DNA from 3 places in the Pseudomonas sp. TE31087 genome. Region 3 is predicted to be linked to each of the others. Evidence: riboswitches for the same ligand, from Rfam matches in the RefSeq annotation. Region 3 holds a riboswitch; each other region holds the start of a gene.
What was found. A riboswitch is a leader RNA that binds a small molecule or an ion and turns the genes downstream of it on or off. The one in region 3 is predicted to bind cobalamin.
Positions count from the first base shown of each region.

Region 1: it holds a riboswitch for cobalamin, as region 3 does, so the genes downstream of both, ACZ899_RS03370 (TonB-dependent receptor) here and cobO (cob(I)yrinic acid a,c-diamide adenosyltransferase) in region 3, are expected to answer to the same signal.
Region 2: it holds a riboswitch for cobalamin, as region 3 does, so the genes downstream of both, ACZ899_RS05450 (CbtB domain-containing protein) here and cobO (cob(I)yrinic acid a,c-diamide adenosyltransferase) in region 3, are expected to answer to the same signal.

Region 1 is NZ_JBXVNN010000001.1:713,983-716,239, forward strand. Features, by position in the region: gene ACZ899_RS03370 (TonB-dependent receptor) at 1-1,115, opposite strand, end outside; cobalamin riboswitch at 1,223-1,427, opposite strand; gene ACZ899_RS03375 (GNAT family N-acetyltransferase) at 1,601-2,170, opposite strand; gene ACZ899_RS03380 (carboxymuconolactone decarboxylase family protein) at 2,249-2,257, opposite strand, start outside.
Region 2 is NZ_JBXVNN010000001.1:1,218,817-1,221,073, reverse strand. Features, by position in the region: gene cobW (cobalamin biosynthesis protein CobW) at 1-808, opposite strand, end outside; cobalamin riboswitch at 909-1,108, opposite strand; cobalamin riboswitch at 1,168-1,390, shown strand; gene ACZ899_RS05450 (CbtB domain-containing protein) at 1,491-1,676, shown strand; gene ACZ899_RS05445 (CbtA family protein) at 1,687-2,257, shown strand, end outside.
Region 3 is NZ_JBXVNN010000001.1:2,799,425-2,801,681, forward strand. Features, by position in the region: gene ACZ899_RS12575 (cobyrinic acid a,c-diamide synthase CobB) at 1-698, opposite strand, end outside; gene cobO (cob(I)yrinic acid a,c-diamide adenosyltransferase) at 695-1,306, opposite strand; cobalamin riboswitch at 1,420-1,638, opposite strand; gene ACZ899_RS12585 (hypothetical protein) at 1,793-2,257, shown strand, end outside.

The DNA of each region.
Region 1 (2,257 bases), 2.1 Mb from region 3:
CCGACCACGGTCTTGCTGGTCAGGCCGAACAGGCCATGGTCGAAGGTAAAGCTCTGGCGATCGCCGAGCTGCTCCTGGTTATGGCGAATCTCGAAGAAGCTGCCGCGCTGGATCACGCCGTTGGCGGCGTCCCAGGCGTAGGACTCGGCGTTGCGCCACTGGCGGCGGCTCTTGATGTAGTAGAGCTGGTTGCTGGCGCTGACACTGTCGCTGAGGGTCCAGTCGGTGGTCAGGCGCGTCCACTCGTCGTGGTAGCGCTGTTCGTCGTTGCTGACGTTGTAGTTCTTGCGGCGCACGCTGCTGCGCAGGTGCCCGTCGATCAGCGGGGTGCCGTAGTAGTTGGCTGGTTGCGCATCGCCGCGTTCGTGGGCGAGGGTGAAGCTCAGGTCGTCGCTGGCATCGAAGCGCAGGGCGGCGCTGAGGGCCAGGCTGCGCGAGTCGGTGCGGTCGACCCAGCCGTTGCCGGCCTGCTGGTTGAGGGTCACGCGGTAGCTCAGCCGCTCGCTCAGGCTGCCGCCGCTGTCCAGGCCCAGTTGCTGGCGGTCCCAGGAGCCGTAGCCCAGGCGCAGGTGGTTGCGGATGTCACCGGCGAACGGCTTCTTCGGCACCACGTTGACCACCGCGCCGGTGGCGCCTTCGCCGTACAGCACCGAGGCGGGGCCGCGGATCACGTCGATGCGCTCGACCATCCACGGGTCGACCGGGAAGGTCAGGGTGCCGGCGCCGGCGTACAGGCGCGAGCCGTCGAACAGGGTCATCACCGAACTCTGCCCGGTGAAGCCCCGGGCCGACAGGCCGGTACCGCCGTCGCCCGGTGTGCCGATGAAGGTCAGGCCCGGCGAGCGGGTCACGGCGTCCTGCACGGTGAGGTTGTTGCGCTGCTGGATCTGCGCCTCGGTCAGGCTGCTGGTGCTGGCCGGGGTGTCCAGGGCGCTGAGGTTCAGGCGCGAGCCGGCCGGGGTTGGCGTGGCCAGGTCGATGACCTGTGGCTCGCGGGTGTCGGTGATCGCCGTGGAGGGCAGGGTGAGGGGCGCCACTTCATGGTCGTCGGCCAGTGCTGGCAGGGACACGGCCAGGCAGGCCGCCAGGGTGTGAAGCTTGTTGAATCGGGACATGTCGTTCCACTGCTGCAGGAAGGAATGGATCCCGGTGGAAAACACGCAACGGCGAAGCGCGCACGCAGGCGCGCGCGGATACCGGCCTGCGCCCGCCCACCGCGGGTTGCCAAATGAAGCCTCAGGCCGGTCTCCGGGCTTGCGAGGAGCATGAAGCCTTCACCTTCCCATGCGTGCGCACAGTGGTCTGTCGAAGGATTCGCTCGCTTACCGTTGCGGGGGCAGCGCCGGACTTGTCGTGACAACGACGCACCGGCTTCCCGTTTCACCCTGCGCGCGGCGGCGCAGGACACCTGAAACTGGCGCGCATCTGACCATCGAACGGGTGGCGAGTCAATCGCCTGGGTGGCAGGAAAATATCTGGTGGGGCAATGGGTTAGCTGCAATTGCGTTGTCGCTGATCGCGGGGCAAGCCCGCTCCCACGGCGATACCCTGGCAGCTCCAGGCAATCGGATCGTGGGAGCGGGCTTGCCCCGCGATGGGTTCAGCGCCCGCGCCGACGCGAAACTCGCGCCTCGATATTCTTGCGTCCGATCAGCAGCGCCGGCTTTTCCACCACCGGCTCGTCGGCCAGCCACTTGTACATCACCAGGCAGTCCACCAGGCCCAGCTCGGCATGGCGGTAAGCCCTGGGCAGGCGGCCGACGGTCTCGAAGCCGAGCTTGTGCCACAGCGCCACCGCCACCTCGTTGCTGGCCACCACCGAATTGAACTGCAGGGCCAGGAAGCCCTCCTGGCGCGCCAGCTTCTGCGAGTGCTCGCACATCAGCCTGGCCACGCCCCGGCCGCGGGCCTGCTCGCAGACCATGTAGCCGCAGTTGCCGACATGCCCGCCGGGGCCGGCGGCATTGGCCTTGAGGAAGTAGGAGCCGAGCAGCACGCCGTCGTCCTCGGCCACCAGGGTGCGCAACGGGGTTTCCAGCCACAACCGACGCGCCTGGTCGACGTCCAGGGCCGGGTCGAAGGCGTAGGTCTGGCGGGCCTGGACAATGGCCTGGAAGGTCGGCCAGAAGCGTTCGAAGTCTTCCGGGGTCATGGGGCGGATCTGGATCATGGTGGTTCCTGCACGGGCTGAACCGCCAAGTCTGGGTGTCGCGGCGCCGTCGCGCAAGGGCGGCGGCGCCATGAAGTTTCAGGCGCC
Region 2 (2,257 bases), 1.6 Mb from region 3:
GCAGGTCGATGGAGATCGAGTCGAAGGCGTCGTGGTCATGGTCGTCATGGTCATCGCCGTCGTGATGCGAGTCGTGATGGGTACGGCGACCGTCGATATGCGCCTCGGATTCGGCGCCCACGCCCAGCAACACTTCCAGCGGCAGGCGGCCGCTGCTGGCCTCGATCACCTTGACCGCCGGCGGCAGTTCCTCGGCCACCTCGGCACGGACCTTGGCCAGGCCCTCGGCGTCGATCAGGTCGGCTTTGTTCAGCACCACCAGATCGGCGCTGGCCAGCTGGTCGGCGAACAATTCATGGAGCGGCGACTCATGGTCGAGGTTCGGGTCGAGCTTGCGCTGGGCGTCGACCTGGTCCGGGTAGGCAGCGAAGGTGCCGGCGGCCACGGCCGGGCTGTCGACCACGGTGATCACCGCGTCGACGGTGCAAGCGTTGCGGATTTCCGGCCACTGGAAGGCCTGTACCAGCGGTTTGGGCAAGGCCAGGCCACTGGTTTCGATAAGGATGTGGTCGAGGTCGCCGCGCCGGGCCACCAACTCGCGCATCACCGGGAAGAATTCTTCCTGCACGGTGCAGCACAGGCAACCGTTGGCCAGTTCGTAGACGCGGCCATTGGCCTCTTCCTCTGTGCAACCGATGCTGCACTGCTTGAGGATCTCGCCGTCGATGCCCAGCTCGCCGAATTCGTTGACGATCACCGCGATGCGGCGGCCCTGGGCGTTGTCGAGCATATGGCGCAGCAAGGTGGTCTTGCCTGAGCCGAGGAAGCCGGTGACGATGGTGACGGGAAGCTTGGCCAGTGTTTTCATGTCGCGATGCCCTTGGCAGCAATGGCGCGGGCATGCAGGACGACAGCCACGGCCATGCCGGCCTGGCGCGTTCGCCACCGGATCACCCCGCCCGGTTGAAAGTCGAAAACGTCACGAGGCAGGTCTCCTGGCTTGCACCGCTGCGGCTCGCTGGCCGGTGGGCCGGCGCCTTCCCGCGCGCCTGCGCAGTGGCTGTGCCGAACCCTTCAGTGCTTACAGTTGCGGGGGCAGCCGCGGCTTGTACCGCGTTCCCGTCTTAGCTCGGGCCAACGCCCGAGAACCTCGCAGCGGCAAGGCTACGCAGTGCCTGCCTGGCGGTCAACCGCCGCGGCGATTGACGCGGGCCCGGCCCCGTGATTTGCTAGCGCATTGCGTTCAGGTGCCCCCACGGGGGTGAAACGGGAAACCGGTGCGTCGCGTCTCCGTTCCAGGAGCCGACAAGGCCGGTGCTGCCCCCGCAACGGTAAGCGAGAGAAGCGTCCGGACCACTGTGCCAGCCTCAAGGCATGGGAAGGTGACGCCATGGAAGGAGCCTTGCTCCACCTCGCGAGCCCGGAGACCGGCCTGACGTGCTCACAGTACACCCCGCGGTGGGCGGGCGTCGTCGTATCACTCGGGCCAGCCGTGCCCGGGGTCGTCGCGCATGCCCGTTGCCACAACAAAAGCAGCAGAGGAACGCGTCATGCCCATCACCAGCGCCAAACACAGTATCGCCACCCCCGTCAGCCTCAGCCAGCGACTGATCGTCGCGGTCGGCGCCAGCCTGCTGGGGCTGTGCCTGGTGTACTTCGCCGGTTTCTCGCACATCGAGGCGGTGCACAATGCCGCCCACGACACCCGCCACAGTGCCGCCTTCCCTTGCCACTGAGTAAATCCGCATGATTACGCGCATCGCCCGTACCGCGGGTTTCAGCGGCCTGCTCGCGGCCCTGTTGCTGACCCTGCTGCAAAGCTTCTGGGTCGCCCCACTGATTCTCCAGGCGGAAACCTACGAATCCACTGCCCCGGTCGCCGAACAGCATGAGCACGGCGACGCCGCAGCGCCCCATGAGCATGAACACAGTGCCGAGGCCTGGGCGCCGGAGGACGGCTGGCAGCGCGTGCTGTCCACTACTGGCGGCAACCTGGTGGTCGCCGTCGGTTTTGCCCTGATCCTGGTCGCCCTCTACAGCCTGCGCGAACCGAACCGCGTGGCCACCGGCGCACTGTGGGGCCTGGCCGGCTTCGCCGTGTTCTGCCTGGCACCGACCCTGGGCCTGCCACCGGAACTGCCCGGCACCGCCGCCGCCGACCTTGGCCAGCGCCAGACCTGGTGGATCGGCACCGCCGCAGCCACCGCCGCCGGCCTGGCGCTGCTGGTGTTCGCCCGGCACTGGTTGTTCAAGGTGCTTGGTGTGGCCCTGCTGGTGATCCCGCACCTGATCGGCGCGCCGCAACCCGCAGTGCATG
Region 3 (2,257 bases):
GTCACGCTCACCGGCTCAGGCCCGGCAAAACTGACCGGTGGCGGCAACGCGGCATCGCAGCTGGCACCGAGCGCTTCGGCGGCAGCGTCCAGTCGAGCATCCAGATCGTTCAACTCGCTGGCCTGGACCAGGCCGAGGTGGCGGCTGGGCAGCTCGATGCCGCGCTCGCGGGACAACCCGCCGTACCAGCGCAGGCCTTCGGTCAGGCTGCCTTCGAGCAGTTGCGCATGGCGCAGGCTGCCGACCCGGTTGGCCAGCACCCCGGCGAACGGCAGGTCGGGCTGGTAGCGCGCCAGGCCCAGGGCCAGGGCGCCGAAGGTCTGGGCCATGGCCGTGCCGTCGATCACCGCCAGCACCGGCACGCCGAAGTGGCGTGCCAGGTCGGCGCTTGACGGGGTACCGTCGAACAGGCCCATCACGCCTTCGATCAGGATCAGGTCGGCCTCGCCCGCCGCTTCCCACAACAGGCGACGACTTTCCTCGGCGCCAATCATCCACAGGTCGAGCTGGTAGACCGGCGCGCCGCTGGCGCGCTCCAGGATCATCGGATCGAGAAAGTCAGGCCCGCACTTGAACACCCGCACCTTACGCCCGAGGTTGCGGTGCAGGCGAGCCAGGGCGGCGGTGACCGTGGTCTTGCCTTGGCCCGAGGCCGGGGCCGCGATCAGCACGGCGGGACACTGGCGCGACTCACTCACAGTTCGACGCCCTTCTGCGCGCGGATACCTGCCTGGAAGGCGTGCTTGAGCATGCCCATCTCGGTGACGGTGTCGGCCAGTTCGATCATTTCCGGCTTGGCGGCGCGACCGGTGACGATCACATGCTGCATCGGTGGACGGGCCTGGATATCCGAAAGCACCTGATCGAGGTCCAGGTAGCCATGTTTGAGGGCGATATTCAGCTCATCGAGCACGACGAACTGGATCGACGGGTCCTGCAGCAACTGCCGCGACACCGCCCAGGCGGCTTCGGCGGCGGCGATGTCACGCTGACGGTCCTGGGTTTCCCAGGTAAAGCCCTCGCCCATCACGTGGTAGCGCACCTGCTCGGGGAAACGACGGAAGAACAGCTCCTCGCCGGTACTGTTGCGGCCCTTGATGAACTGCACCACGCCGCATTGCATGCCGTGGCCCAGGGCGCGGGCGAGCATGCCGAAGGCCGAGCTGCTCTTGCCCTTGCCATTGCCGGTCAGCACCAGCAGCAGGCCGCATTCGTTGGGGGAATTGGCGATGCGCTCGTCGATGATCGCCTTCTTGCGCTGCATGCGCGCCAGGTGACGTTCGTCGCGTTCGATGGATTCGCTCATCAGGGGTCTCCGCAGGCTGTCGCGGCGGCGGCGACAGATAAAAGGCAGGCAGACGAGGAGCGCGCAGGGGGCATGGCAACGGCCACATCGCACCGCGCATCACCCTCCGTGATGCCGTTTGGCAGTGACAGGCCGGTCTCCGGGCTCATGAGCGGGCGCAGGCCCTGGCCACGCGCCTTCCCGGACTTGGAAATCCAGTGGCCTTGCGTAACCGTCGACTCATCTACCGTTGCGGGGGCAGCGCCGGGCTCGCGCCTGCTGGCGCCCACCGGCTTCCCAGTTTCACCCTGCCGAACCGCGGCTCGCAGGGCACCTGAAACACGCCGCGAAGGTTAGAGGGTTGAATCGGGAGCGTCAATCGAACGAGGGCCGATCTGGCCTGGATCAATGGCCGATCCGCCAGCTTGTGCCACACTCAAAGCAGTGATATCACATAGCCACCACTTTATCGGCTGACCTCGATCACAATGACAAGGAGAGCGCAGCATGCAAGGCCTGATCATCAACAACCCGCGCCTGGAGTTCCTGCGCCCGGCCCTGGAACGCTGGGTCGACTGCATCGACCGCTTCAACCAGCTGCAGGGCGACAACGAGGCACCCTACTGGCACGGCACCGCCGCCAACGTCGGCCTGCTCGCCGCGGCCGCCTGGCAGGGTGAGCTGGTGGCGTTGGAACGGCACATGAGCAAGAAGCAGCGCGACGAGGGCGAGCGCGATGGGCGCTGCGACCTGTCGATCAGCAGCGCCGAGGAGTCGCTGTACCTGCACGCCGGCCAGCGCTGGCCGCGTATCGCCCGCCTCGACCTGACGGCGGCCCTGCAGGAAACCGCCGCCCTGGCCAAGCCGATAGCCTATGGCAGCCAGCTCAAGGCCGGGGCGTTGTTCGTCACCCCGTGGAAGGCCGGCCAGCATGCCAGCCCCGAGGAATTGCAGGACCTGGTGGACGACCTG